4 regions of the Kitasatospora sp. NPDC001309 genome follow, and region 1 is predicted to be linked to each of the others. Evidence: riboswitches for the same ligand, from Rfam matches in the RefSeq annotation. Region 1 holds a riboswitch; each other region holds the start of a gene.
The links. Region 1 has a riboswitch for cobalamin ahead of ACFY2K_RS02470 (ribonucleoside-diphosphate reductase subunit alpha). Riboswitches for the same ligand answer to the same signal wherever they lie in the genome.
Positions count from the first base shown of each region.

Region 2: another riboswitch for cobalamin. It lies ahead of ACFY2K_RS34460 (ABC transporter substrate-binding protein); the one in region 1 lies ahead of ACFY2K_RS02470 (ribonucleoside-diphosphate reductase subunit alpha).
Region 3: another riboswitch for cobalamin. It lies ahead of ACFY2K_RS16900 (peptidase); the one in region 1 lies ahead of ACFY2K_RS02470 (ribonucleoside-diphosphate reductase subunit alpha).
Region 4: another riboswitch for cobalamin. It lies ahead of metE (5-methyltetrahydropteroyltriglutamate--homocysteine S-methyltransferase); the one in region 1 lies ahead of ACFY2K_RS02470 (ribonucleoside-diphosphate reductase subunit alpha).

Region 1 is NZ_JBIAXC010000002.1:39,587-46,621, reverse strand. It holds gene ACFY2K_RS02480 (glycoside hydrolase family 26 protein) at 1-1,265, opposite strand, end outside; gene ACFY2K_RS02475 (Fis family transcriptional regulator) at 1,405-2,379, opposite strand; cobalamin riboswitch at 2,828-2,960, shown strand; gene ACFY2K_RS02470 (ribonucleoside-diphosphate reductase subunit alpha) at 3,154-5,565, shown strand; gene ACFY2K_RS02465 (ribonucleotide-diphosphate reductase subunit beta) at 5,565-6,581, shown strand; gene ACFY2K_RS02460 (hypothetical protein) at 6,770-7,035, shown strand, end outside.
Region 2 is NZ_JBIAXC010000047.1:2,787-9,821, reverse strand. It holds gene ACFY2K_RS34490 (ABC transporter ATP-binding protein) at 1-784, opposite strand, end outside; gene ACFY2K_RS34485 (lasso peptide biosynthesis PqqD family chaperone) at 824-1,084, opposite strand; gene ACFY2K_RS34480 (lasso peptide biosynthesis B2 protein) at 1,166-1,600, opposite strand; gene ACFY2K_RS34475 (asparagine synthase-related protein) at 1,597-3,501, opposite strand; gene ACFY2K_RS34470 (hypothetical protein) at 3,902-4,039, shown strand; gene ACFY2K_RS34465 (hypothetical protein) at 4,666-5,607, shown strand; cobalamin riboswitch at 5,713-5,919, shown strand; gene ACFY2K_RS34460 (ABC transporter substrate-binding protein) at 6,077-6,994, shown strand; gene ACFY2K_RS34455 (FecCD family ABC transporter permease) at 6,991-7,035, shown strand, end outside.
Region 3 is NZ_JBIAXC010000014.1:93,295-100,329, forward strand. It holds gene ACFY2K_RS16895 (flagellar hook-length control protein FliK) at 65-562, opposite strand; gene ACFY2K_RS16900 (peptidase) at 592-1,698, opposite strand; cobalamin riboswitch at 1,797-1,945, opposite strand; gene ACFY2K_RS16905 (TetR/AcrR family transcriptional regulator) at 2,058-2,651, opposite strand; gene ACFY2K_RS16910 (FAD-dependent oxidoreductase) at 2,778-3,887, shown strand; gene ACFY2K_RS16915 (LysR family transcriptional regulator) at 3,922-4,830, opposite strand; gene ACFY2K_RS16920 (inositol monophosphatase family protein) at 5,003-5,821, shown strand; gene ACFY2K_RS16925 (NADPH-dependent F420 reductase) at 5,861-6,457, shown strand; gene ACFY2K_RS16930 (hypothetical protein) at 6,517-6,861, shown strand; gene ACFY2K_RS16935 (hypothetical protein) at 6,940-7,035, shown strand, end outside.
Region 4 is NZ_JBIAXC010000026.1:56,046-63,080, reverse strand. It holds gene ACFY2K_RS24800 (glycoside hydrolase domain-containing protein) at 1-2,055, shown strand, start outside; gene ACFY2K_RS24795 (hypothetical protein) at 2,052-2,411, shown strand; gene ACFY2K_RS24790 (hypothetical protein) at 2,432-3,160, shown strand; gene metE (5-methyltetrahydropteroyltriglutamate--homocysteine S-methyltransferase) at 3,257-5,572, opposite strand; cobalamin riboswitch at 5,750-5,919, opposite strand; gene ACFY2K_RS24780 (SpoIIE family protein phosphatase) at 6,091-7,035, opposite strand, start outside.

The DNA of each region.
Region 1 (7,035 bases):
GTGTCCGGCTGGCGGGAGTTGACCGGCACGGCGAAGGACTCGGCGAGCATCCTCGGCTTGTGGTAGGCGGCGAGCCCGTCGTAGTAGCGCTTGGTCCAGACCTCGCCGGTGCCGATCGGGTGCGCGGGGCTGCCGCTGTAGTCGTCCACCCCGACCACGTCGACGTACTGGGAGCCCGGGTAGTAGTCCCACGGGTCCACGCCCGGGGCGCCGTCCCAGGACACCGGTGTCCAGACGAACAGCAGGTTGTGCAGGCCCCTGGTCTCCACCAGGTACTTGTAGGTGATCCGCCACAGCGCCTGGTAGTCGGCCGGCTTCTGGCCCGCCCACCAGAACCGGCTGGCGCAGTCCTGGACGTTCATCTCGTGGTAGGGGCGCAGCAGCACCGGCACGTCGTGGGCGGCCAGGTACTCCAGGTGGTCGGCCAGGTAGGACAGGTCGGTGACGAGTGCGCGGTACTCGGGGGTGTCGCCCCCGGCGTCCACGACCCGGCCGAACCAGCCCGGGTCCTTGGCCGCCGGGGAGTTCGAACAGAGCACCCGGTCGAAGGACTTGACGGCGGACCCGGGGTAGGGCTCGTGGAAGGACATGCCGACGATCCCGGCCGGGGCCCCGCCGTTGTCCGGGAGTTCGGTGGTGCTGCCGTCGCAGTTCTGCTGGACGCCGGAGCCGTCGTAGGTGCCGTCGTCGGCGCGCGGGTGGCCGGACCAGACGGCGGTCATCAGGTCGACGGCGTCGTCGGTGTACTGCCAGCCGGTGCGGCAGGTGGGCCAGCGGCCGGCCGAGTAGGAGCGCGGGTTGCCGACGCCCCAGGCGTTCTGGCCGTAGCCGGGGCCGAGGTCGGTCTCCATGAAGCCGGGCAGGCGGCCGGTGATGTCGGCGGCCTTCTTGTAGTAGTAACCGACCTGCTTGGTGCCCCGGTAGTCGCCGTACTCGGGGTTGTTGCGCTCGTTGTGCGCCTCGACGTGCTGGCCGATCACCGTGCCGCCGCTGTGCCCGGTGCGGGCCTGGGCCTCCAGGTCCGCGAGGAACTGCTGGACGGCACGGGCGTTCGGCGAGGCCTGCGGGTCCCGGGCCAGCAGGTCCCGGCCCACGTCCGGCGGCAGGGTGCGGCCGGGGGCGCCGACCGACACCGGTACCCGGACGGGCGGTCCGACGTCGGTCCGGTCGTCGCGGTCCAGCAGCACGAGACTGCCGGCGGCGACCACGATGCCGGCCGCGGCCAGCACGGCCGGCCTACCGCGCAGGACTCTGGGCAGGGCCACGACCGCTCCTCCGGTTTCTCGCCGGCGCCGACCCCCGCGGACGCAACCGGAACACGCGTACGAATGACTCCGACGAGAGCCTGCCACACTCCCCCGGTCCCGGCGAACGGGTCCGCCGGGACCGGGGTGTCACCGCGGGTCAGCCGGTCGCGGCGGCCGCCGGAGTGCCCTGCGAACCCGGCGTGGCCGAGCCCGCCGCCTTGGCCCGCTGGAGCAGCTGGCCCTTCACGTGCTCGGCGAACCCGGCGGACGCCGCGGTCGCGGCGGCGTCAGGGGCGTTGCCGCCCTTCGCCGAGCCCTCGACGGTGAAGTAGGCGTACCGGCCCAGGCTGCTGTGCGTGCCGGTGCAGCCGGGGTTGGCGCAGAACGCCGGGCCGCCCGGCGCGGGCAGGCCCTTGAGCTGCCCGGCGTAGTTCTTCATCGCCGTCTCGGCCTGGATCTTGTGGTCGAAGACCGCGACGCCGACGGTCACCGCGCTGTCGCCGGAGACGTACGTCGCCCGGAGCACCTTCTGGCAGCCCTGGTCGCCGAGGACCTTGCCGAGCCCGCCGGTGGTGGAGTTGCCGTCCCAGCAGGGCTGGTCCAGCGCGACCACGGTCCGGTTCCAGGACACGCCGTTGACCGTCACCTGCAGCGCGGAGAACAGCGCCCCCGCGTCCTGCGGCGCCGGGTCGGTGGCGACCTCCCAGATCGGTTTCGACGGGTCGTCCGGCTGCCCTCCCGCGGCCGCACCGCCGTTCGACGGGCCTGGGGTCGACGGGCCGCCGTTCGACGGGCCGGGGGTCGGCTTGCCCGAGACGGACGCGGACGCGACCGCACCGCCACCGGGCTTGGCCGGGTCGTCCTTCTTGCCGAACAGCAGCACTCCGCCCGCGGCCAGACCACCCACCAGGACGACGGCCACCGCGCCGCCGATGATCCTCACCCGGCGCTTGCGCCTGCCGTCGGCCTCGTTGCGGTCCGCCAGCGCCGCCCAGTCCGGCTCGACGCGCTGCGGCGGCACCGGCTGCTGCGCGGGAACCGGCTGCTGCGGGGGACCCGGCTGCTGCGGGGCCTGCTGCCACTGCGGCTGCGGAGCCGGCGGCTGAACCGGCTGGGGCGCCGGCTGGGGCACCGGCGGGACGGGCTGGGAGAACGGCTGCGCCGCCGGCGCCACCGGTCCGTACGAGGCCGGCGGCGGGCCGAAACCACCGCCCGGCGGCGGTACCGGACCCGGCCCCACCGGCTGCTGATTCTGTGCGCCCCCCGGCCCGGCGGGAGGCGTCCCCTGCGGCCCGTGCCCAGGTACACCAGTTCCGTCGCTCATGCGCCCAGATCGTAGGGCATCACCCGCACCGTCCCTCGGCCCGGTGACCGTTCCGTATCGAAACCAGGACGCCCGGCGCGCCGGGCCCGGGTGTCCGGCACCCGGATCCGGGGTGTCCGGCGGGCGGCCGCGACACGTCCGGAGCGTGGTTCCGGGCCTCGGACGTCCACGAACCGCCACCGGCCCGGGCACAACCCGTCATCGCGACAACACACCACGCCGTACTACATGTGGTGTCGCATCGAGGAGACACCACTACATGTATGCTCGCTTCTGCTGTCGATGCAGGGGAACCCGGTGGGAATCCGGGACTGCCCCGCAGCGGTGTGCGGGCGGCTCCAGCAGCCGTACCGCGAGTCCGAGTACCTGCCGAACAGCGTGCGCCACGGCCCTCCCGCAGAGGCCGCGCCAAGCACCAGCACCACCCCTCCGGGCCTCGCGGGCGGGCCGGGGAGACACCTCGCGCGACGCTTTTTGCGTTCGCGCCGTGCTCCCCTGCCCAGATCGGCCCGGGTGACCCCGATCACCGCCGCACGATCGCCGCCAGGAGAGAGCGCCTTGACCACCGCTGCCTCAGTCACCCTGCCCGCCCAGGGCTCCGGTACCGCCTTCACCGACCCGACGGTCTCCGACCCCGGCGGTGCTCTCCTGCGGCTGCTCACCGACCGCAGCGCCGACCTCACCGAGGTCGACCCCGGCCATGTCGCCGCCGCCGCGCTGCGCGGCCGCCACGCCGGCTCGGACTTCGCCGAGCTGCGCGGTCTGGCCGTGGACGCCGCCGCGTCGATGATCGCCGAGGACCCCCAGTACTCGAAGCTGGCCGCCCGCCTGCTCGCCCTGGAGATCGTCGACGAGGCGAACAGCCAGGGCTCGGTCTCCTTCTCCGCCTCGATCGCCGTCGGCCACGCCGAGGGCCTGATCGGCGACACCACCGCGGCCTTCGTCGCCAAGCACGCCGACGCCCTGAACGCGCTCGTCGACACCAAGGGCGACGACCGCTTCGAGTACTTCGGCCTGCGCACCGTCCAGTCCCGCTACCTGCTGCGCCACCCGATCACCCGCAAGGTGATCGAGACCCCGCAGCACTTCCTGCTCCGCGTCGCCTGCGGCCTGGCGGTCGGCGACTCCGAGCAGTCGGTGCGCGAGGTGTCCGAGCTGTACGGCCTGATGAGCCGCCTGGAGTACCTGACCTCCTCGCCGACGCTCTTCAACTCCGGCACCCGGCACCCGCAGATGTCCAGCTGCTACCTGCTGGACTCGCCGCTGGACAACCTGGACTCGATCTACAACCGCTACGCGCAGATCGCCCGCCTCTCCAAGCACGCCGGCGGCATCGGCCTGTCCTACTCGCGCATCCGCTCGCGCGGCAGCCTGATCCGCGGCACCAACGGCAAGTCCAACGGCATCGTCCCGTTCCTGCGCACCCTCGACTCCTCGGTCGCCGCCGTCAACCAGGGCGGCCGCCGCAAGGGCGCGGCCTGCGTCTACCTGGAGACCTGGCACGCCGACATCGAGGAGTTCCTGGAGCTCCGCGACAACACCGGTGAGGAGGCGCGCCGCACGCACAACCTCAACCTGGCCCACTGGATCCCGGACGAGTTCATGCGCCGCGTGAACGCCAACGCCGACTGGTCGCTGTTCTCCCCCGCCGACGTCCCCGAGCTGGTCGACCTGTGGGGCGCCGACTTCGACGAGGCCTACCTCAAGGCCGAGCTGGCCGGCAAGGCCGTCCGCACCATCCCGGCGCAGACCCTCTACGCCCGCATGATGCGCACCCTCGCGCAGACCGGCAACGGCTGGATGACCTTCAAGGACGCCTCCAACCGCGCCGCCAACCAGACCGCGCTGCCCGGCCGCACGGTGCACTCCTCCAACCTGTGCACCGAGATCCTGGAGGTCACGGACGACTCCGAGACCGCCGTCTGCAACCTGGGCTCGGTCAACCTCGGCGCGCACGTGGCCGAGGGCGCGTCCGTCGAGGACCTGCTCGGCGCCATGGACTGGGAGCGCCTCGACGCCACCGTCCGCACCGCCGTGACCTTCCTCGACCGCGTGGTGGACATCAACTTCTACCCGACCACCGAGGCCGGCACCTCCAACTCCCGCTGGCGGCCGGTCGGCCTCGGCGTGATGGGCCTCCAGGACGTCTTCTTCAAGCTGCGGATCGACTTCGACTCCGCCGAGGCCGCCCGGCTGTCCACGCTGATCGCCGAGCGCATCATGCTCACCGCCTACGAGCGCTCCGCCGATCTGGCCGAGCAGCTCGGCCGCCACGAGGCCTACGGCGAAACCCGCGCCGCCCGCGGCGAGCTGCACATCGACCACTTCCCGAGCGCCGCCCCGGAGTGGACCGACCGCTGGACGACGCTGCGCGCCCGCATCGCCGAGACCGGCCTGCGCAACTCGCTGCTGCTCGCGATCGCCCCGACCGCGACCATCGCCTCCATCGCCGGCGTCTACGAGTGCATCGAGCCGCAGGTGTCCAACCTGTTCAAGCGCGAGACGCTCTCGGGCGAGTTCCTCCAGGTCAACCCGTACCTGGTGCGCGAGCTCAAGGAGCTCGGCGTCTGGGACCAGCAGACCCGCGACGCCCTGCGCGACGCCAACGGCTCCGTCCAGGAGCTCGGTTGGCTGCCGGAGCAGGTCCGGTCGCTGTACCGCACCGCGTGGGAGCTGCCGCAGCGCGCGCTGATCGACCTGGCCGCGGCCCGTATGCCGTACCTGGACCAGAGCCAGTCGCTGAACCTCTTCATGGCGGCGCCGACCATCGGCAAGCTCAGCTCGATGTACGCCTACGCGTGGAAGGTCGGTCTCAAGACCACCTACTACCTGCGCTCGCGCCCCGCGACCCGGATCGCCCAGGCCGCCTCGGGTGCCGCCCGCACCGCCGCTGGTACGCCGGTGCCGGTGAACACCCCGACCCTCACCCCCGAGGAAGAGGCCGCACTGGCCTGCTCCCTGGAGAACCCCGAGTCCTGCGAGGCCTGCCAGTAATGTCCGACGATCGCCAGAAGATGCTGCTCGACCCCGGCTTCGAGCTGACCCTGCGCCCGATGCGCTACCCGTCGTTCTACGACCGGTACCGCGACGCGATCAAGAACACCTGGACCGTCGAGGAGGTGGACCTGCACTCGGACGTCGCCGACCTGGCGAAGCTGAGCGAGGGCGAGCGCCACATGATCGGCCGCCTGGTGGCGTTCTTCGCGACCGGTGACTCGATCGTCGCGAACAACGTGGTGCTGAGCCTCTACAAGCACATCAACTCCCCGGAGGCGCGGCTGTACCTGTCGCGCCAGCTGTTCGAGGAGGCCGTGCACGTCCAGTTCTACCTGACGCTGCTGGACACCTACCTTCCGGACCCGGAGGACCGCAACGCGGCCTTCGCCGCGGTGGAGAACATCCCCTCCATCCACCAGAAGGCCCAGTTCTGCTTCAAGTACATGAACGCGGTCGACCACATCGACTCGCTGCAGACCAAGGAGGACCGCCGCGCGTTCCTCCTGAACCTGATCTGCTTCGCGGCCTGCGTCGAGGGCCTGTTCTTCTACGGCGCCTTCGCGTATGTGTACTGGTTCCGGTCGCGCGGTCTGCTGCACGGCCTGGCCACCGGCACCAACTGGGTGTTCCGCGACGAGTCCATGCACATGGACTTCGCGTTCTCCGTGGTCGACACCGTCCGCGAGGAGGAGCCCGACCTCTTCGACGACGAGATGGCCAAGCAGGTCACCGAGATGCTGGAGGAGGCCGTCGAGGCCGAGCTCCAGTTCGCCCAGGACCTGTGCGGCGACGGCCTGCCCGGCATGAACACCGCCTCGATGCGCGAGTACCTCCAGGCGGTTGCGGACCAGCGCCTCGCGCGGCTCGGGATGCCGATCCGGTACGGGTCGACCAACCCGTTCGGCTTCATGGAGCTCCAGAACGTCCAGGAGCTGACCAACTTCTTCGAGCGCCGCGTGTCGGCGTACCAGGTCGCGGTCGAGGGCACCGTCGCCTTCGACGACGACTTCTAGATCAACTAGATCGACGACGTTCAGCACGACAGCGGAGCTGCCACCACGGCAGCTCCGCTGTCGGTTCACGGGGGAGTGACTCAGGAATGCCCAAGCTCCAACAACGCGTGATCGAAGGCCCGTTCGGACCGATACAGATCAGTCATGACCGCTGGCCGTCCGTCGTGGCGCGGGTCCAGGGGGCGGGGATGCCCACCGTCACGGTGGTGCCCGACCGCGACCACGGCGCGATCAACGTCAACGGCCACAACGTGCCGACGACCCGGAAGTCCCGCACCCGCACGGCCGTTCTGGGCGACCGCACCTACGAACTCCGGGCCACCAGCCTGCGCAAGGCCGAACTGCGCCGCAACGGCGCCGTCATCGCCCACGCCCAGGGCTCGTTCCGCTCCTACGCCCCGGGCAGCAGCATCCCGGGCCTCCACGCCGAGGTCACCTGGTCCCAGGCCATCGA
Region 2 (7,035 bases), on a different contig from region 1:
GGTCGACCCGGGCCGTGCCGAACAGCAGCACCAGGATGAAGGCGGCGTTGATGGCGAGTTGGGCGGTGGGGGCGACCACGGCGGTGAGCCGGGCGCTGCGCACCGCGGCGTCGTAGGCGCGGTGCGCGAGGGCGTCGAGGTGGTCGATCTCCCGCTGCTCGGCACGGTTGGCCCGGACGGTGCGCAGCGCGGACAGGGCGCGCTCCAGTCCGGCGGAGATCGCGCCCACCGCGGTCTGCAGCGCCGTGGAGGTGCGGCCGATCTCGGCCGACAGCCGGTTGATCACCAGGCCGCAGCCGAGCAGCACCCCCAGGATGAGCAGCATCAGCAGCGGGTCCAGCACGAACATGGCGACGACGCTGCCCAGCGCGACGCACAGGTTGGTGGCGATCTGGACCGAGACGTGGGTCAGCGCCTCGCGCAGCACGACCACGTCCGTCGAGGCGCGCGCCATCAGGTCGCCGACCCGCTGGCGGTCGAAGGCGTCCATCCGGACCCGCAGCAGGTGCGCGGTCAGACCGGTGCGCAGGCCCAGCACGAAGCGCTCGCCGGTGCGTTCCAGCAGAAAGGTGGCGCAGGCCCCGATCAGTGCCTGGGTGAGCAGCAGCAGGACGAGGACGGCGCACGGCAGCAGCAGCGGTCGGTGCGAGGTGACGGCGTCGACCACGCCCTTGGCCGCCAGCGGCTGCGCGACGCCGACTCCGGCGGCGGTCAGGGTGAGCAGCAGGGCGGCGCCCAGGGCGCGTCGCCGGCCCCTGGTGAGGGTCCACAGCTGGCGGAGCATCGTACGCACGTCTCCCTTCGTGGGGCGTCGGGTGCTCGGTCAGCCGGTCTCGACGAGGCCGGAGGTGCGCAGCCGTTCGGTCATGGCGGTCAGGTCCTGGCGCGCCTGGGTCGGCGCGATGGCGAAGTGGTCGGCGAACTCCTCGGCGACCTGGTCCAGGGTGCTGCCGTCCAGCAGCCGTTGGAGCGCGTAGGCGCCGGTCTGGTTGAGCTGCCAGTAGTGCCCGGTGCGCCGGCTGAGCAGCACGGCGCCGTCGTCGGTGTCGGTGGACACGGTGTGGTCGGTCAGGCGGAGCGTCATGGTCGGGGCCTTCTCCGGATGCGTCGGGGTGGCGGGCGGGTCGGGGCCGGTGCGGGCCGGGACGGCGGGCGGGTCGGGCCGTCAGGCCGTGCGCGCCGGCTGCTTGGGGGCGACGGTGACCAGCGGCCGGAAGTAGCCGTCGGGGTAGGGCTCGTCGATGACCCGGCCCTCCGCCTCGACCCAGGCGTGGGCGGCGAAGGGCGTGGTGCGCACGCCGGCCTGCCAGGTGGGCCAGGCGCCCCTGAACCGGCAGAGCAGGGCGGTGGCGATGGAGCGTTGGAGGCAGTTGTGCACGGCGCAGCGCAGGCTGACGGCGACGACGGCGGCCCGGGCCTCGGAGGCCTGGGCGGCGGTGCCCGGGCGGGCGCCGGTACTGAGGACGCCGAGGACGGCCTGGAGGCGGTCGGGCCGCAGCGTGGACAGCGGCCGGGCGACGGCCACGGCGGCCAGCGGCAGCAGGCGCCGGTGCAGGGGCAGCCGGGTGCGGGCCCGGAGGGCGTAGGGCGGGCTGGTCACGGATTCTCCTCGGGGTGGGGTGCGCGGCCGGGGCGGCCGGTGCCGCTGAGGGTCCGCTCGGTCGATGCGGCGGGCGCGCCGGGGCGGGCGGCGAACGCGCCGGGCCGGGCGGCGATCTCCCGCAACCACAGCTCGGCGCCGATCGTGGCCTCCAGTTGGGCGGACCAGACGTCCTCGGTGCGCGGGGGTGTGATCAGGGTGGTCCGGAGCCGGTCCGGGTCGATCAGGCCCAGGTGCGCCAGCCGGGAGTCCTCGAACAGGTCGAGCAGGTCGGGGACGTGTTCCTGGAGGGCGCGGTCGACGGGCTCCTCGCAGTCGCCCTTGGTGGTCCGGTCGAGGATCGTCCCGGGCACCAGCCCGCGCATCGCGGTCGCCAGCACGGGCTTGAACTGCCAGGGGCTGTACCGCTCGTGGGGCCGGACGGCCAGCACGGCCTCGACCACCCGGTCGTCCAGGTACGGCAGTTCCAGCGGGAGCCCGGAGGCGGTGTACTCGCGGCAGACCAGGCGCAGCACCGGGCCGGCGCTGCGCAGCGCGGTGAGGGCCTCGTGCTGTCCCCGGTCCCGGGCCAGCGGGACGATCCGGTCGGCGACCTCGTGGAAGACCCGCTGGGTGGTGCGCACCGCGTCGCCGGTGGCCCAGGGTGTGGCCGGGAGCCGCTCCCCCCAGCCGAGGGCGGGCCCCCGGGACGGCGGGGCGGTGCGGGCCAGGTCGTCGGCGCACTGCCGCCACCAGGTGCCGAGGTCTCCGCCGCGCAGCAGCCCGGCGAGGCTGGGCAGCAGCGGCCAGCTGTTCAGGGCGCGGTGGGCGCCGAGCTGGCGCCAGGCGGTCACCGGCCGGTGGCGGAAGAGCGTGCGCAGGTAGGCGGCCCCGCCGGTGAACAGTTCGTCGGCGCCGTGGCCGGCCAGGTGCCGGGTGGCGCCGTGGTCGACGAGGTGGCGGATCCCGTACCGGATGGCGTTCATGCCGCGGGTCGCGGCGCGCGGGGCCTCGGTGTCGACCGCCCAGTACGGCGGGGAGAACACCGGCGGGGCGTCGGTGTCCGGCACGCTCAGGTGCTGGGCGCCCGGCAGCAGGCGGGCGGCGTGGGCGGCGTACACCGGGTCGTCGTTGATGGCGCTGCCGCCGGTCCAGCAGAAGGTCAGCAGGTCGGGGTGGTGTTCGGCGGCGAGGAAGCACAGCGAGGTGGAGTCCATGCCGCCGGAGAGGTCGGCCGACAGCCGCCCGTCGGGCCGGCGCAGGGCGACCGCCTCGCGCAGCCGCTCGCGCACTCCGGCGGCCCCGGGGTCCAGCGGGAGGTCGGGCTCCGGGGGCTGCCACCAGCGGACGTCCCGGGCGGGGCCGGCGGTGGGCAGCAGCAGGCAGGAGTCGGGGGCGACCTGCCGGACGCCGCGCCACCAACTGCGTTCGCCCAGCGGGGCGAAGAGCATGCCGTACGTCACGCTCGCGGCGATCAGGTCCTCGTCCGGTTCGGCGCCGGTGAGCCCGGCGAGCACGTCGGCCCGGTCCGCGGCGATCGGCACGCCGTCCACGAGGGCGGTGTACACCGCCCTGGTGCCGGTGACGGTGCCCTGGAAGCGCACCCAGCCGTGGGCCGAGGCGATCACATGGGTGTTGCCGGGGAGGCTGCGGGCGAGCGCGTCCAGGTCGGACAGTTCGCGCACCGTGCGGGTGAGGGCGTCGAGGCGGTCCTGCCCGACCGGGCTCAGCCCGTGGACCGCGACCCGGACGGGGCCGGCCTCGGACACCACCAGGTCCTCCGGCGACCACGACCCGGCCAGCCAGGGCCGTCCGGACGCGTGGGCGACGGACCGTGGTGCCGTGTCGCCGAGTCGGCGATGGACCCGGGCGCCGTCCGGGGAGTCCGGAAGGACCACCAGGTGGTCGTTGAGCGACTGCACGAGCCCACCCCCAGGTGTCACGGCGGCGTGGGTGCCGCCGGTTCTCCGGAACCGTGCACCACCGGGGGAAGGCGACACAACCGGGCAAGGTCCACTTCCCCCATGGATCACGCCATTCACCCACCGAAAGAAGCAGGATGATTGTCGTTCCATCACATTCGAACGTCGTCAAGAAAGCGTTTGGCATGGACACTCCTGTTGCCACAGTTCACTTCTGTGTCCCAACTACTGTTCCGGCCGATCCGGCCGAAAGACGTTCCGTCCGCGATCCACCTGCGGAAACGTGAATTTCCCCGTCATTGGCCGGATCTGACGATGCGACTGGACACTCCCGGCGGCCAGCGGTCCCAATGGAGTCACGCCATCCACAGGCTTCGGCCTCGATGCAGAGGAGAGAACCATGGCCAAGAACATCCAGCTGCCCAAGCGCTACACCCCGCCCACGGCCGCCAAGGTCGGCGACTTCAGCAAGGACACGGACGGCACCATCTACACCAAGAAGGACGCCACGACCCTGGGTTTCAAGAAGCCGCGCTGACCTCGGCCTAGGGCCTGTCCGGCGGATCTTGGCAGATCAGCGCGCGGCGTTGGGCGCCCGGCTGGGCGTGCGCCCGAGTCGGCCTCGTACTGGACGTACTTGGGCGATTCGGGCGTGCGTCCAGGCGGGATGCCCGGCGTCGCGCGCCTGGCAAGATCCGCCGGACAGGCCCTAGCTGACCCGGACTCGATCGCCACAGCCCGCCGGCCCCGCCGGCGGGCTGTTCCGCGTCCACGGACGCCAGTGCACGCGGGCGTTCGCATCCCAACACACCGGGAATTGAACCACCGAAGGCCGTCCGCACGTTGGAATAGCGGAACTCCCGGTGAATCCCGGGAGAATGGCCGAAGTTCCCGACCGTAATCCGGTCCGGGACTTCGACGTGTACCGACCTACGGTCGCACCGCCCCCACCGTCGCCGCCGGTCCCGCTCCCGCCCCCACCCCGCCCCTGGCGGCGCGACAAGGCCTTGGTATGAGCACGGCAAAGGGTTCCCCGCCCCGCGTCCACCATCTGGACGGACGGACGGCCGAGTTGATGTGGTGTCCGGGCTCAACCCGCGGGCCGGCCGGTCCGCAGGCCTGTACGGACGAACCTCCCACACCCTCACACCCGGGAGCAGACACATGCGCACCCCCCTCAAGGCCGCCGCCCACACCCTCACGGCGCTGGCCCTGGCCGCCTTCGGCACCACCGCCCTGGCCGCCGGCGCCGAGGCCCAACCCGCCCCGGCCGCCGCCCACTTCGGGGCCAAGCCGCTCCACCCCGGCACCACCGCCAAGAGCCCGACCGCGACCTCCGGCAACACCCTGTCGGTCCGCTCCGCCGCGACCCAGGGCGTGGTCTCCCCCACTCCCAAGGTGTACCTGGTGTTCTGGGGCTCGCAGTGGTCCTCCGACCCAGCCGGGGTCGCCCCCGACATGCAGAACATGTTCAAGGGCCTCTACGGCAGCCAGGACACCTGGGGCACCATCCTCAGCCAGTACTGCGAGGGCGTCGCCAGGGGCACCACCACCTGCGGCACCAAGGGCACCCACGTCCAGCACCCGGCGTCCTCCCCGCTGGCCGGCGTCTGGTTCGACAACGCCGCCGCCACCCCGGCCAACGCCACCGCCGCCCAGATCGCCGCCGAGGCGGGCAAGGCCGCCGCCCACTTCGGCAACACCACCCAGGCGCCCAACCTCAACGCCCAGTACGTGGTGGTCTCCCCCACCGGCACCCACCCGGACGGCTTCCCCAACTCCGGCTTCTGCGCCTGGCACGACAAGACCAGCAGCTCCTACGGCACCCTGGCCTACACCAACCTGCCGTACATCCCGGACAACGGGGCGGGCGCCTGCACCACCTTCACCGACGGGCGGCTGCTCTCCGGCATCGAGTCCACCGAGACCCACGAGTACGCGGAGACGGTCACCGACTTCTGGCCCAGCATCGGCTGGAACGGCGGCGGCGGTGAGATCGGCGACGAGTGCGAGAACCTCGACGCCTACGTCACCCTGAGCACCGGCACCTTCGACCTCCAGGGCCTGTGGTCCAACAGCACCAACAAGTGCGTGACGCACGGCTGACGACCGCCCGCTCCGAGGAACCCGGCCCGCCGCGCCCCCCGCGCGGCGGGCCGTCGCTGTCGGGCCGTCACCCTGAGCCGGACTCCGCCGCCCTGACCACGCCTGATACCGTGCGATCGCCGTGGTGTTCGGGAAACCGGTCTGAGTCCGGTGCGGCCCTCGCCACTGTTGCCGCGGAGTTCCGCGGCCCTCGCTGACCGGCTCGCCCAGCGGTCAGGGCCACTGGGCGGGCTCGAAGGAGCCGCCCGGGAAGGTCGGCCGCGGCACGTCGATGCGGAAGCCAGGAGACCGGCCACGGCACGACATGTTCCACGAGGGTTTTGGAGAACACGTGCCCAGCGGTCAGCCGCGTCCGTTCCGATCCATTTGCTCCGTACATCCCATACGTCCCACAGGTCCGATACGTGTCGGCCGGGCGGTCGCCGCCGTCCTGTTCCTCGGCACGCTCGGCGCCTGCACGGGCGCCCCCGTGCCCGCCGCGCCCGGCGGGACGTCCGCAGGTGCCGCGCCGGTCAGCGTGGAGAACTGCGGGACCACCGTGACGGTCGGCACGCCGCCCGAACGGCTGGTGACGCTCAACGAGGGGGCCACCGAGGTGGCTCTGGCCCTCGGCCTGGAGTCCCGCATGGCCGGTACCGCCTACCTCGACGATGCCGTCCCGGAGAAGTGGAAGGCGGCCTACGACTCCGTCCCGGTGCTCTCCGCGAAGTACCCGACGAAGGAGAAGCTCCTCACCGCCCGCCCCGACTTCCTGTACGCCTCCTACGCCAGCGCGTTCACCGACAAGGTCGCGGGCACCCGGGAGGACCTGCGCGGCCAGGGCGTAGCGTCGTACCTGTCCCCGTTCGGCTGCTCGGACAAGAGCCAGGTGCCGCCGACGACGTGGCAGGCCGCGTGGGGCGAACTGCACGACGTCGCCCAGGTCTTCGGCGTACCGGAGCGGGCCGCCGCGATCCAGCACCAGCAGGAGCAGCAGCTCGCCGGGTTCACGACGACGGCCGCGGGCAAGGACCTGAAGGTCCTGTGGTACGACTCGGACACCAAGTCGCCCTTCGTCGGCGCCGGCCACGGCGGCCCCCAGCTGGTGCTCGACGCCGTGGGCGCCCGCAACGTCTTCGCGGACCTGCCCGGCGGCTGGCAGAACGTGAGCTGGGAGAAGGTCGTCGCGGCCGACCCGGACGCCATCGTGCTCGCGGACGCCGGCTGGGACACCGCCCAGTCCAAGATCGACTACCTGGAGCACGACCCGGTGCTGAGCAAGCTCGGCGCCGTGCGGCGCAAGGCCTTCGTGGTGGTGCCGTTCTCGGAGTCGACTCCCGGCGTGCGGCTCGCCGACGGGGCCGCCCGGGTCTCGGCGGGGCTGAGCGCGCTGCGCCCGGCTTCATGACCACGGCACCCCACCCCGTCGCGCGGCCCGCCGGTCCGGGC
Region 3 (7,035 bases), on a different contig from region 1:
TCCCGGGAGAGGAGCCGGGGCACCGGTCGGCGTCCGCGGTTCAGGACGCGGTTCAGGACGCGGTTCAGGGCGCGGTGATGCCCGGCTGGGCACCGGCGCCGAAGGACCAGCCCTCGACGTCGCCGGGTGCCGGGTTGTAGCTGCCCGCGCCCAGGTTGCTGTACGACCAGGGGCCGCCGTGCTGGGCGTGCCAGTACGACCAGTAGGCGCTGCCGGTCGGGTTGGTGCAGGTCGTCGGCAGGGCGTTGATCGTGCAGACGAAGCCCGGGAAGCGCGGGTGGAAGGAGTACGAGAAACCGGCCCCGGTCAGCGCGGCCAGGCCGCTGGCCGGGTCGCCGGGCGCACAGCCGGTCTGGACGCCGCCGCCGACGGCGGTGAAGTCGACCACGACGGTGACCCCGGTGGTGCCGGTGCAGGCGTCCGCCCGCGCCTGCGGGGCCTGGACGGCGGAGACGCCGAGCAGGCCGGCCGTGAGGGCCGCCGCAGCGGCGATCGACCCGAGCGTACGGCGGGCCGGGCGGGCACGGCGGGCCGGGCGGACCGCGGTGAAGGTGTCGGTCATCGGTGAAATCCTCCTGGAGTCAGGCTCGTTCAGCGCACGGCCGTGGGCGTGGCCGTGTCCCTGGCCGTGTCCGTGGCCGGGCAGGCGAGGGTAGGGGCGCCGGGGCGTGCACCGGCGGCGGACAGCGTGGCCAGCGGGGTGCCCGCGAGGCCGAGGACGGCCTGTGCCGTGGCCCGGGCGCCGTTGCCCGCGTTGAAACCGCTCGCGTCGTAGGCGACGGCGCCGCGGACCGCCTGGTCGGCGGAGCAGTCCTGCTGGAACTTGACCAGCCGGCTCCAGCCCTTGAACCCGGCGGCCAGGCGCCCGCCGGAGAACAGCGCCTGGGTGGCCAGGCCGGTGGTGTTGGCGTTGGAGGCGGTCGCCCCGGCGGCCGCGAACCCGCCGTCGCCGTTCTGGTGGGCGGTGAGCCAGCCGAGTCCCGTGTTCGCCTTGGCGGCGCGACCGGTGGCGGCGAGGGCCTGGACGGCGAGCGCGGTGGCGTCGGGGTCGCTGGTGCAGGCGGCCTGGCCGAAGGAGACCGGGAAGCCGCCGTCCGCGCACTGGCTGTTCGCCAGGAAGTCGACGGCCGCCGCCGGGGCGTCACCGGGCGTGCGGTGCAGGGCGATCAGGGCGAGGGACTGGCCGAAGGCGTTGCTGTAGTCGCCCCACTGGGAGCGGTCGGAGAAGCGGCCTCCGGCGGTCTGCAGCGAGCGCAGCCGGGCCGGCAGGTCGACGCCGCCGAAGGCCGTCGGGTCCCCGCCGCGGACCTCGACGGCGAGCAGCAGCTTGGCGGTCGCGCCCGCATAGGCCTCGGTGGTGCCATCGCCGAGGTAGCCGCTGATGACCTCGGGCTTCGCCAGCCAGGCGGTGGCCTTCGCGGCGGCGTCGTCGGAGCTGCGCGAGGCCGCGAAGGCCAGCACGGCGTCGATGGTCAGGCCCTGGTCGGGGTAGGCGGTCCCGTTGAAGACGGACTCGAAGTGGTCGCCGCCGACGAGCTGGCGGGCCAGCCAGCCGCCCGCGGCGGCGTCGGGGCGGAACGTCCCGGACGAGGTCGGGGCGGCGGGCGCGGCACTCGCGGCGGTGGCCGCCGGGAGCGCGGCGGCAAGGGCGAGGGCGGGTATCGCGAGCAGACCGAGGGTGCGGCGGAGCGCGGGCATGGAGACCTTTCCGGGCCCGCACACAGGGGCCCGGAGGGCCTCGGCGACGCACCGGGCAGCCCTCTGAGCTCCGGCCCGCAGACCACGACGGGAGGAGTGGACGACACACCTCCGCCGACGGGTACTCGGGCTCGCCACCGACGCGGAGTCGGAGGCCTACCGTTGCGGGTCAGCGCCGGACTCGAACCGGACTTCCCCCGAGGGCGGAGTCACAACTTGACGGCCCATCATGGCGATACGGAAAAGATCCGGTCAAGGGTTCGAGCGCGACACCACGGCGCCCGGCAGGCGTGAGGAGTGGCCCACGCGGCGCGCAGCGCCACCACGCGCAGCGGAGCGGCCGGCGGCCGGCGGACCGGTCAGGTGCCCGGGTGGGCGGCCGCCCAGCCGTGTTCGAGCAGCGCGAAGGCCTCGTCGGCGGCTCGGCGCGGGTCGGCGTGCCGCAGGACGAGGCTGCGGGCCTCCAGGGCGAAGCGGGCCAGGGCGGCGCAGCTGACGTCGTCCTCGGGCGCGCCCACCGCCTCGGCGACGGCCCTGGCCAGGGCCGCTTCGTGGCGCGTCCACATGCGCTGGGCGTAGTCGCACAGTGCGGGGGTCTCCTGCACCAGGCGCGTGAAGTCGGCGAACCGCGGGTCGGTGGCGTGGACGGCGAGCTGGGTCTGCTTCCGCAGCATGTGCTCGCGGAGGGCCCGGGGGATCGACGTGCCGGGGGCGCGGTCGCGCACGGCAGCGACGAGTTCTGCCTCCAGTTCGTCGTCCTGGTCGAAGACCAGGGCTTCCTTGCCGGAGAAGTGTTTGAACAGGGTGGTCACCGAGACGTCGGCGTGGTCGGCGACGTCCTTGACGCCGACCTGGTCGTAGCCGCGTTCGAGGAAGAGTTCGAGTGCGGCGTCGGCCAGGGACTGGCGGGTCTGGGCCTTCTTGCGCTCGCGGCGCCCGGTCGGTTCGGTCACCCGCCCACCGTACCGCGAAGTGCATTCGCTGCAAAAGTGTAGTCATTGCACTTATTGAGCGAGTGTGGTTTCTTGGTGATGCGCCGGGCCACCCGGCGACCGACCCACCTCCCGAGGGGCACTTCCATGCACTCTGCCCGTGATCCCCGCATCGCCATCGTCGGCGCCGGCCTCGGCGGCCTCACCTGCGCCCGAGTCCTCCAGCAGCACGGCCGCTCCGTCACCGTCCTCGAACGCGAGGCATCCGCCGCTTCCCGCCCGCAGGGCGGCTCCCTCGACATGCATCCCGGCACCGGGCAGGCCGCGCTCGGTGCGGCGGGGCTCCTCGACCGGTTCCACGCCCTCGCCCGCCCCGAAGGAGACGAGTGGCGCGTGCTCGACTTCGCCACCGCCACCCTCCTGGCACAGCAGGGGCCCTCCGCCGACGGCGGCCGACCGGAGATCGACCGAGGCCAGCTGCGCGGTCTGCTCCTGGACTCGCTCACCGAGGGCACGGTGCGGTGGGACCGTGCCGTCACCGGCGTCACCCCGCTGGCGGACGGCACCTGCCGGCTGCACTACGGCGACGGCACCGCCGAGGACTTCGACCTGGTGGTCGGTGCCGACGGCGCCTGGTCCCGGGTGCGCCCGGCCCTGTCACCCGCCGTACCCGCCTACACCGGCGTCACCTTCGTCGAGGCCGGATTCGACGACTGCGACACCCGCCATCCCGACCTCGCCCGGCTGGTCGGCAACGGATCGATGCTGGCGAAGGGCGCCGGACGGTCCTTGGTCGCCCAGCGCAACAGCAACGGCCACATCCGCGCCTACATCGCGCTCCGCGCGCCCGAGGACTGGCACGAGGCCGCCGGTGTCGACCTCGGCGACCAACGGGCCGTGCAGGAACATCTGTTGACGCTGTTCGACGACTGGGACGAGAGCCTGCGCTACCTCCTGCGCAACAGCGACCGCGGGTTCGTCCACCGGTCCCTGTTCGTCCTGCCCGCCGCGCACACCTGGGAGCACGTCCCCGGCGTCACACTGCTCGGCGACGCCGCGCACCTGATGCCACCCGTCGGGCTGGGCGCCAACCTCGCCATGCTCGACGGCGCCGACCTCGCCCACGCCCTCGCCGCCGAATCCGGCGTCGACGACGCCGTCCGCGCCTACGAGAACGTCATGCTGCCGCGCTCGATCGAGGCCGCGACGGGCAGCGCGCAGGGGCTCGACCACCTCGTCCCCGCGACGGCCTCCTGAAGCACCGTACGGTGGGGCGGCCGGGCGGCGCCGACTACGACGACGCTCCGCCCGTGGCCAGCGCGGTTCGCGCCAGACCGCGCAGCCAGGCGTGGGCCTGGTCGGTGTCGTAGCGCTGATGCCACGACAAGTACACCTTCGCCGAGGGTAGTTCGAGCGGGAGGGGGAGCACGACCAGGCCGAGGTCGGCGACCGCGGACCGGGTGGTGGCCTCGGGAACGGTGATCACGAGATCGGAGCCGCGCGCGAACCCCACCGCGGCCGCCTCCGTGGGCGCGGTCGCCACCACGCGGCGGGTGAGGCCGAGCCCGGCGAGGGCGTCGTCGAGGGCGTTGCCGAGGTTTCCGCGTCGCGAGACGGTGACGTGCTCGGCGGCGGCGTACCGCTCCGCGGTGACGGTCCCGCCACGGGTGAGGGGGTGCCCCCGCCTCACCACGACGACGAGACGGGACTCGCCCACGTTCTCGGCGCGGACGTCCGGTGCGCTCGGCCGGTTGGCGTTCGCCTCCAGGTCGACCTCGCCGCGCCGCAACTCCGGGGTGTCGACGCTCGATTCCGCGACGAAGCGCAAGCGCACGCCCGGCGCCTCTTCGCGCACGGCCGCGAGCAGTGCGGGGCCGCTCAGGGCGACCAGGGAGTCGTGCCAGCGGAGCGTGAAGGTGCGCTCCAGCGTTGCCAGATCGAGTTCACGGCTCGGTGCCAGCACGCCCTGAACCTGGTGCAACAGCTCGTGCACCTGAGCCCGCACCGCGATCGCGTACGGCGTCGGGGTCATCGTGCGGCCGGTGCGCACCAGGATCTGGTCCCCGGTCGTGCGCCGGATCCGGCCCAGACTCCGGCTCATCGCGGGGGCGGTGACATGCAGGCGCGCCGCCGCCCCGGCCACACTGCCCTCCTCCAGCAGCGCGTCGAGCGCGGCGAGCAGGTTCAGATCCAATTGCATGCGAGTCACTCTAGACGTGCTTGACATGCATTTGAAGTCAATCACCGGGCTGTCTACCGTTGAGGCGAAAGCGCAGGAAGCAAAGCGCAGTTCGGCCCTCGACCGGCCCTCGACCGGCTGTCGCGCGGCTCTCGACCGGCCTCGACACCCCTCCTCAGACAGGAGTACCACCATGTCCGAAACGCCTCGGACCACCGACGTCGCCTCCTCGGACGCCGACCTGCTCACCCGCACCGCGAACGCCGTCCGCGAGGCGGGTTCGGCGCTGCGCGAGCGCTTCGGCGAGGTGGTCCACCACCGGACCCGCGAAGAGCTGATGCACGCGCTCGCCGCCAACGACGACACGGCCCTCGCCATCCTGCGCCCCCGGCTCACCCACCTGCGCCCGGACGCCCGCTGGGTGGAGGACGAGCTGGACGGCGGGGCGCTGCCGCCCGGCGAGTGGTGGGTCGTGGATCCGGCCGAAGGCAACGTCAACCACCTGCACGCCCTGCCGGAGTGGGCGGTGACCGCCACCCTCGTCCGCGACAACCGGCCGGTGCTCACCGTGGTCCACCTGCCGTTGACCGGCGAGACCTACACCGCGCTCACCGGCGCGGGAGCCCACCTCGACGGACGGCCGCTCCACGTCTCCCCCACCGCGGACCTCGGCCTGGGCATCGTGGCCACCAGCCAGGCCCGGCCGGACGAGGACGAGACGGTCGTACGGCGCGTCGGCTCCTCGATCACCGCGATGCTCTTCGACGCGCTCGTCGTCCGCACCGCCGTGCCCGCGACCCTGCACCTGGCGAACGTGGCCGCCGGCCGCATCGACGCCTTCTGGCAGTTCGCCGGCGCCCGCGCAGACCTGCTGCCCGGGGCACTGCTCGTCACCGAGGCCGGTGGACGGATCTCCGACGCCGAGGGCCGCCCCTGGACCCCGCAGAGCGGGAGCTTCCTGGCCGCCGCGCCCGGCATCCACGCCGAGGCCGTCGCCACGCTCTCCCGCTGACCCGCACCACTACCGCACACACGGAAGGACCACATCATCATGACCACGATCGCCGTTCTCGGAACCGGCCGCGTCGGCGGCAACCTCGCCGCCGCCCTCACCCGGGCCGGGCACCAGGTGGCCGTAGCAGACCGCACGCCGGGCGCCGCCGCCGAAGCCGCCCGGACAGCCGGGATCGTCATCAACGCCACCCCGGGCGCCGGCTCGCTGGACCGGCTCATCGCCCTGCGCGAGGAACTGCGCGGCACGATCCTCGTCGACGTCTCCAACGCCACCACCGACGGGCCGGACGGACTGCCCGCCGACCTGCTCTACCCCGGATCGAGCCTCGCCGAGCAACTCCAGGAAGCACTCCCCGAAACGCGCGTCGTCAAGACCCTCAACACCATGCTCTTCCCGGTGATGACCGCGCCGGCCACACTCACCCGGCCCCCGACCGCGTTCCTCTCCGGCGAGGACCCGCAGGCCAAGCAGACCGTCGGCGACCTGCTCACCGACCTCGGCTGGCGGAAGGAATGGATCACCGACCTCGGCGGAATCCGGACCGCCCGCGCCACCGAGGCCGCGATCCTCTTCGTCCCGCACGTCATCCGCTCCAGCGGATTCACACCCTTCGCGATCTCGATCGCCCGCTGACGTCGCTTCTCCGGTCACCCGCGCGATATCCCGTTTCGAAGTATCGCCATACTGACGCCATGCACAACACCTCCCACCCAGTGGTCCGACAGGCGCCGTTTCCGTTCCCCGACGGGCGGTTTCCGCCCGATCTCGGCGCCGTGGTCCAACGGACCGTCGGGGAAGGACGCCTGCCGGCGCTCGTGGTCGTCCACGACAGCGACGGCGACTGGCTGATCGGGGACAGTGTCAACGATCCGAACCTCCCGGACGCCAGCGGGCTGTACTGCCTCGCCTGCCTGGTGGAGGGGGATGCCTCCATCTCCGAGACCGCGACCCTGCCGCCCGGCTTCGCGGCCTACCGGAACGGGCCCGGCCTGCCCTGGACGATCGAACCGTTCCGCTACGGGGACGGCGAAGGCTGAACGTCGGGCTCACAGCTGGAACTCAGCCGTGGAACCGCAGAGGTTCTGGATGTCAGGGGCATCCGGTTGGATGAGCACGTGGCTGTCCATGACGTAGCTCGCCAACTCCCCTCCATCGCTGACCTGCGGAACCTGTGCCGCTCACTGGCGATGCTCGACGCGATCTTGAGCCCG
Region 4 (7,035 bases), on a different contig from region 1:
GAGATGGGCATCACCGCGCTGTCGAACTCCTTCGGCCCGACCACCCTCTCGACCCTCCAGGCCAAGTACCCGAGGCTCGACGAGTCGACCGTCCCGTCCGCGAACTTCTGCCGGATCCTCCAGGCCGCCCTGTACTGCAAGGGCTACGACGGCGGCGAGATCGACGGGAAGTACAACGACCGGGTGAAGGCCGCGGTCGGCAGGCTCAAGACCCACATGGGCCTGGAGTCGGTGTTCCCGGGCAGCGCCCTCGAACCCAAGGTGGTCAAGGGCCTGCTCACCATGGACGCCTACGTCACCGTCAACGGCGGCACGGACGGCGTCCGGGCCATCCAGCGGTGGCTGAACGGCCGCTACGTCAACCGCAAGGACTTCTTCGTCATCCCCTGCGACGGGCACCACTCCCGGGACGTCGCCAAGTCCATGCTGCTGGCGATCCAGTACGAGCTGGGCATGGCCGACGGCACCGCGAACGGCGCCTTCGGCCCCGGCACCCAGGCGGGGTTGAAGGGCCGCACCCTCACGGTCGGCGCCACCGGCACCTGGCCGACGCTGTTCACCGCGGCGATGATCCTCAACAAGCGGGACGTCCCGCTCGGCGACTTCACCGCCACCGTGAAGAGCGGCGTGGAGGCCTTCCAGTCCTTCGTGAAGCTGCCGGTCACCGGCACGGGCGACTTCCAGACCTGGGCCTCGCTGCTGGTCTCCTACGGCGACCAGACCCGCCGGGGCACGGCCTGCGACGGCGTCACCAAGATCACCCCGGCCCGCGCCCAGGCGCTCAAGGACGCCGGCTACCAGTACATCGGCAGGTACCTCTCCAACGCCTCGACCACCAGCCTGCCGGAGAAGCAGATCCAGCCGGGCGAGCTGGCCACCATCAAGCAGTACGGCCTGCGCTGCTTCCCGATCTACCAGACCTGGAGCCGGTCGGCGGACTACTTCGGCTACGAGCAGGGCAACAACGACGCCTTCCGCGCGGTCGAGTGGGCGCGCTTCCACGGCTTCAAGCCCGGCACCACCATCTACTTCGCCGTCGACTACGACGCGATGGACGGCGAGGTCACCGCCAAGATCGTCCCGCACTTCCGGGGCGTCCACCACACCATCAGCGAGAACTCCCCGTACCGGGTGGGGATCTACGGCCCGCGCAACGTCTGCCAGCGGGTCGCCGACGCGGGCTACGCGGAGACCAGCTTCGTCTCCGACATGTCCAGCGGCTTCTCCGGCAACCTCGGCTACCCGATGCCGACCAACTGGGCCTTCGACCAGATCGCCACCGTCACCGTCGGCTCGGGCGCGGGCGCCATCGAGATCGACAACAACATCGCCTCCGGCCGGGACACCGGCCAGGGCGACTTCGACCCGGGCCTGCCCAGCGTCGCCGGGCTCGACGTGGACCTGGACAAGACCGCCTACCGCGACCCGATGCTGCGCGACGTGCAGAAGTACCTCACCTCGATCGGCGTCCCGGAGACCGGCGGCTCCGGCTGGACGGACTCCGACTGGGTCACCCTCGGCGGGGTCTCCACCACCAAGGCGTACGACCTGGTGCTCAGCGCGGACTGGCTGTTCACCGCGCTGGCCCGCGAGTTGAAGCTGCGCAAGGCCCTGATCCAGGCCCCCGTCCTGTGGGAGCTGCGCAAGCTGAACCCGCTCGACGCGGTCTCCGACGCCGGCGTCCGCAACGGGATCCTGGAGGACTGCAGCACGGGCTGGGGCCAGATCTTCGCCCGGGTCGCCATGGCCGCCCGCAACTACTGCCTCAAGGAAGGCCTGATCAACGGCTCCCCGCTGGCCGAGCCCAACCTGCGGGAGGTCTGGGACAAGCTCCAGGACCCGGCCTACAACATCCGCTCGGTCGCCTACCTGACGGTCTACAACGCCCACCAGCTCAAGATCGCCCGCCCCGACCTGACCACCGGCCCGGCCGACACCCAGGCCCTGCTCGCCCGGTACAACGGCCTCGGCGAGGACGCCCAGCAGTACGGCCGCGAGCTGATCGGCCTGTACAACGTCCTGGAGGGCTACAACCTGCTCTCCCGCACCAAGTGAGCTCCGCTGCCCCGGCGGACGCCGAACGGCCCCGGGACTACTCCCCCACCGCCGCCGTCGTGAACCTCCTGCTGGGGGTGCCCGGCATCGTCCCGGTCTGGCTGCTCTACTACTTCGCCGCCAACTGGCCGCTCGCCGCGCTCGGTTGGACCAGCCGTGAGCCGACGGAGAACGACGGTGTCCTGCCGTGGCTGCTGCTGCCCGGCCCCCTGGTGCTCGGCTCCGCCGTCCTGTGGTGGTTCGCCAACCGCGCCCTGCGGCGCCGCACCGCCCCGCACGGCCGCCGCGCGGTGTACTGGCCGACCAGCGTCCTGCTGACCCTGGTGCCCACCTTCGTGCTCATCGTCGTCCTGTAGGAGAAAGAGAGTTGGAAAACGTGCAGACCACCGTCACCCGGCGCACCGTCACCCGACGGACCGCCGTCCGGGGCGCCGCCGTCCTCGGCGCGGCCGCGGCCACGGCCGCCCTGCTCCCGGGCACGGCCTCGGCCGCCCCGGGCACCACCCCGCCGCAGGCTCCCGGGCTCCCCGAACTCACCGAACGGAAGCTCCCCACCAGCGCCAACGGCTGGACGATCGAGAAGGAGGCCAACCACGTCTCCACCGTCTGGACCCGCCAGGTCGCCGGCACCGGGCTCTCGGTCGACCTCCGGATCGGCGACGTCGAGGAGATCCTCGTCCACCTGATCCGGCGCTTCCACTACGAGGTGGAGGAACTCCCCGACGGCGACCTGCTCGGCTGGCAGGAGATCGGCGGCCTGCGGACGGCACTGCCGGAGTCGAACCTCGCCTCCGGCACCGCCGTCCGCATCCGCCCCGGCGCCTCGGCCAAGGGCGGCCTCTTCGCCCACCAGGAACTGGTGCTGCGCGACATCCTCGCCGACTGCCAGGGCGTGGTGCGCTGGGGCGGGGACGACGACGAGGTGGACGAGTCGCTGTTCTACCTCGCCCTCGGCCCGCAGGACCGCCGGGTGAACCGGCTCGCCGACCGCCTGCGCGGCTGGGCCGAACGCCCCGGCGCGGGCGCCGGCACCCCGGTGGACGTGGCCTCCCCGGACCGCCGCACCGAGGCGAGCACCCTGGCCCGCACCCAGCGCGCGGGCTGACCACCCCACGGGGGCGGGCCCGGCAGCCGTGCCGCGCCCGCCCCCGAACCCGTCCGATCGGCCCGCCTGATCAGCCCATCTGATCAACCCGCCCGATCAGCCCGCGAGTTCGGCCCGCAGGCGGCGGGCGGCGGCGACCAGGCTGTCCAGCGAGGCGCGGGTCTCGGGCCAGCCGCGGGTCTTGAGGCCGCAGTCGGGGTTGACCCAGAGCCGCTCGGCGGGGATCGCCGCCAGTCCGGCCCGCAGCAGCTCGACGGCCTCCTCGGTGCTCGGCACCCGCGGGGAGTGGATGTCCCAGACACCCGGGCCGACCTCGCGCGGGTACCCGGCGGAGGCCAGTTCCCCGGCGACCTCCATGTGCGAACGGGTCGCCTCCAGGGAGATCACGTCGGCGTCGAGTTCGTCGATCGCGGTCATGATCGCGCCGAACTCGGCGTAGCACATGTGGGTGTGCACCTGGGTGTCGGCGCGCACGCCCGAGGTGGCCAGCCGGAAGGCCTCGGTGGCCCAGTCCAGGTAGGCCGGGCGGCCGGCGGCGCGCAGCGGCAGGGTCTCGCGCAGGGCCGGTTCGTCGACCTGGACGACGGCGGCGCCCGCGGCCTCCAGGTCGGCGACCTCGTCGCGCAGGGCGAGGGCCACCTGCCGGGCGGTGTCGGCGAGCGGCTGGTCGTCGCGGACGAAGGACCAGGCGAGCATGGTGACCGGGCCGGTGAGCATGCCCTTGACCGGGCGGTCGGTCAGGTCCTGGGCGTAGCGGAACCAGTCGACGGTCATCGGCTGCGGGCGGGAGATGTCCCCGGCCAGGACCGGCGGCCGGACGTAGCGGGTGCCGTAGGACTGCACCCAGCCGTGCCGGGTGGCCAGGTAGCCGGTGAGCTGCTCGGCGAAGTACTGGACCATGTCGTTGCGCTCGGGCTCGCCGTGCACCAGGACGTCCAGGCCGGCCTTCTCCTGGTAGGCGACCACCTCGCGGACCTCCGCCTCCATCCGCTCCCGGTACGCGGCGGCGTCGATCCGCCCGGCGGTCAGGTCGGCCCGGGCGACGCGCAGTTCGGTGGTCTGCGGGAAGGAGCCGATGGTGGTGGTCGGCAGCAGCGGCAGTGCGAGCCGGGCCCGCTGGGCCGCGGCCCGTACGGGGTAGGGCTGGGCGCGCCGGGCGTCGCCCGGGGTGACGGCCGCGGTGCGGGCGCGTACGGCCGGGTCGCGGGTGATCGGCGAGGTGGCGCGGGAGGCCAGGTCGGCGCGGTTGGCGGCGAGTTCGGCGGTGATCGCGCCGGTGCCCTCGCGCAGGGCGCGGGCCAGCAGCGCGGTCTCGGTGGCCTTCTGCTTGGCGAAGGCGAGCCAGCGGGCGATCTGCGGGTCGATGTCGCGTTCGAGGGTGGCGTCGATCGGCACGTGCAGCAGCGAGCAGGAGGGCGCGACGTCGACCCGGTCGGCGAGCCCGAGCAGGGTGGCCAGGGTGGCCAGCGAGGCGCCCAGGTCGTTGATCCAGATGTTGCGGCCGTCGATCACCCCGGCGACCAGGCGCTTGCCGGGCAGCCCGCCGACGGCGGCGAGGTCCGCCAGGTTGGCGGCGGCCGGTCCGGTGAAGTCCAGCGCCAGGCCCTCCACCGGGGCCTTGGCCAGCACCGCCAGGGCGTCGCCGAGGCGGTCGAAGTAGCTCGCCACCAGCAGCTTGGGGCGCTCGGTCGGCGCGCCCAGCTCGCGGTAGGCCCGGGCGGCGGAGTTCAGCTCGACCGGGGTCCGGTCCTGGACCAGCGCGGGCTCGTCCAGCTGCACCCACTCCGCGCCGGCGGCCCGGAGCGCCGCGAGCAGTTCCGCGTAGACGGGCAGCAGCCGGTCCAGCAGGGTGATCGGCTGGAAGTCGGGGGCCACCCCCGGCGCCGGCTTGGCGAGCAGCAGGTAGCTGACCGGCCCGACCAGCACCGGACGGGCGCCGTGCCCGAGCGCGAGCGCCTCCTTGAGCTCGGCGACGGCCTTGGCCGGGTTCGCGGCGAAGGCGGTGTCCGGCCCCAGCTCCGGGACGAGGTAGTGGTAGTTGGTGTCGAACCACTTGGTCATCTCCAGCGGAGCGACGTCCTGGTTGCCGCGCGCCATGGCGAAGTAGCCGTCCAGCGGGTCGGCGTCGACCGCCGCCCGGTGCCGCGGCGGGATCGCGCCGACCGCCACGGTGGTGTCCAGGACGTGGTCGTAGAGCGAGAAGTCGCCGGTCGGGACCTCCTCGATGCCGGAGTCGGCGAGCTGCTGCCAGTTCCCCCGGCGCAGGTCGGCGGCGGTGGCCAGCAGCACCTCGGCGGTGACGGCGCCCTTCCAGTACCCCTCGATCGCCTTCTTCAACTCCCGGCCCCGCCCCTGGCGGGGGTAGCCGTGGGCGGTGGCGAGGGTCGCCGCGGCTGCGGACTTCGTGGTCAAGGGACTCTCCTTCGCGAGTCTGGTTCCTCAAGTGCCCGGCGACGGGGACGAGGACGCGAAGGGACGACGGACCGGACGGGCCCCCGCACACGGGTACGGCTCCGCCAGGTGTGGTCGCCGACCCGCCCTCGAGGTCACCGGATGGCCGGGCGCGAACGGTCGCACCCGGGCAGTGGCAGGTCTTCGGACTCGCGGGCCCGCCCGTCCTCCTCAAGGACCGGCACCTACTGGCCGTCGCTTCCCAGACCCGAACCGGGCCCAGTGCGTATGACGGCGGTCGTTCCCACTCACCGCTGCGGGGCAGTCCCGGACTGGCCAGTTGAAAGGCGTCACCGGGTTCCCTCTTACGACACCCCGCCTGGCGGACGGGGCGAACCAGCTGCACCCGCCACCCTACGGGCAGCCCGCCGCTTTCCGGCCGGAGAACCGCACAACCGTCCACATGATGAGACGACGTCAGCCTCCGACGACCTCGGCCTGCGACCGGGGTCAGCCTCCGGCCGCTGCGACGGCCCGGGTCAGCCGACCGCCACCCCGACCAGGCAGGTGTCGTCGTCGGTGTCGGCACCGCTGTACTGCAACAGGTGGTCCAGGTGCCCCTCGAGGCCGTCCCCACCCTCGGCGGCCAGCCGGTGCGCCCGCTCGGCGAGGGTCGTCAGGTTGCTCAGCGACGCCTGGAGGGACTCGTCGCGGCGCTCGATCAGCCCGTCGGTGTACATCACCAGGGTGTCCCCGGGCCGGAGCACGATCTCCTCCTCCTGGTAGTCCGCCTGGTCGACGGCGCCGAGCAGGATCCCGCCGAGCTGCGGGAGGGTCCGCGCCCGGCCCTCGCGCAGCAGGACCGGTGGCGGGTGGCCAGCGCGGGCCCAGCGCAGCCGCCGGGTGGCGGGTTCGTAGAGCCCGCAGACGGCGGTGGCGGTCACGTTGTCCGTGAGGTGGTGGGTCACGCTGTTCAGCCAGTTGAGCAGTTGGCCCGGTCCGGCACCGGTGGCGGCCAGGCCGCGCAGGGCGTTGCGCAACGCGACCATGCCGGTGGCTGCCTCGATGCCGTGCCCGGCGACGTCGCCGACGCAGATCAGGACGTCGCCGGTGGGCAGCACGAGGGCGTCGTACCAGTCGCCGCCGACCAGGTGGTCCTTCTCGGCGGGGCGGTAGCGCACCGCCACGTGCAGGTCGTGAAGGTCCAGCGGCCCCCGGGCGGGCGGCATGATGGCGTGCTGGAGCTGGAGGGCGAGGCGGCTGCGCTCGGCGGCCTGCTGCTCGCTCTGGGCGAGCTGGTCGCGGGTGGCGGCCAGGGCGACCTCGGTCCAGTGCTGGGCGGAGATGTCCTGGTAGGCGCCGCGGACCACGCGCAGTCCGCTGTCCGGGTCGTGCACCGGTTCCGCCACCACCCGGATGTGCCGGGTGACCCCGTCGGCGCGCTGGAGGCGGAAGGCGGTGGAGGCGGGCCGCCGGTGGTGCAG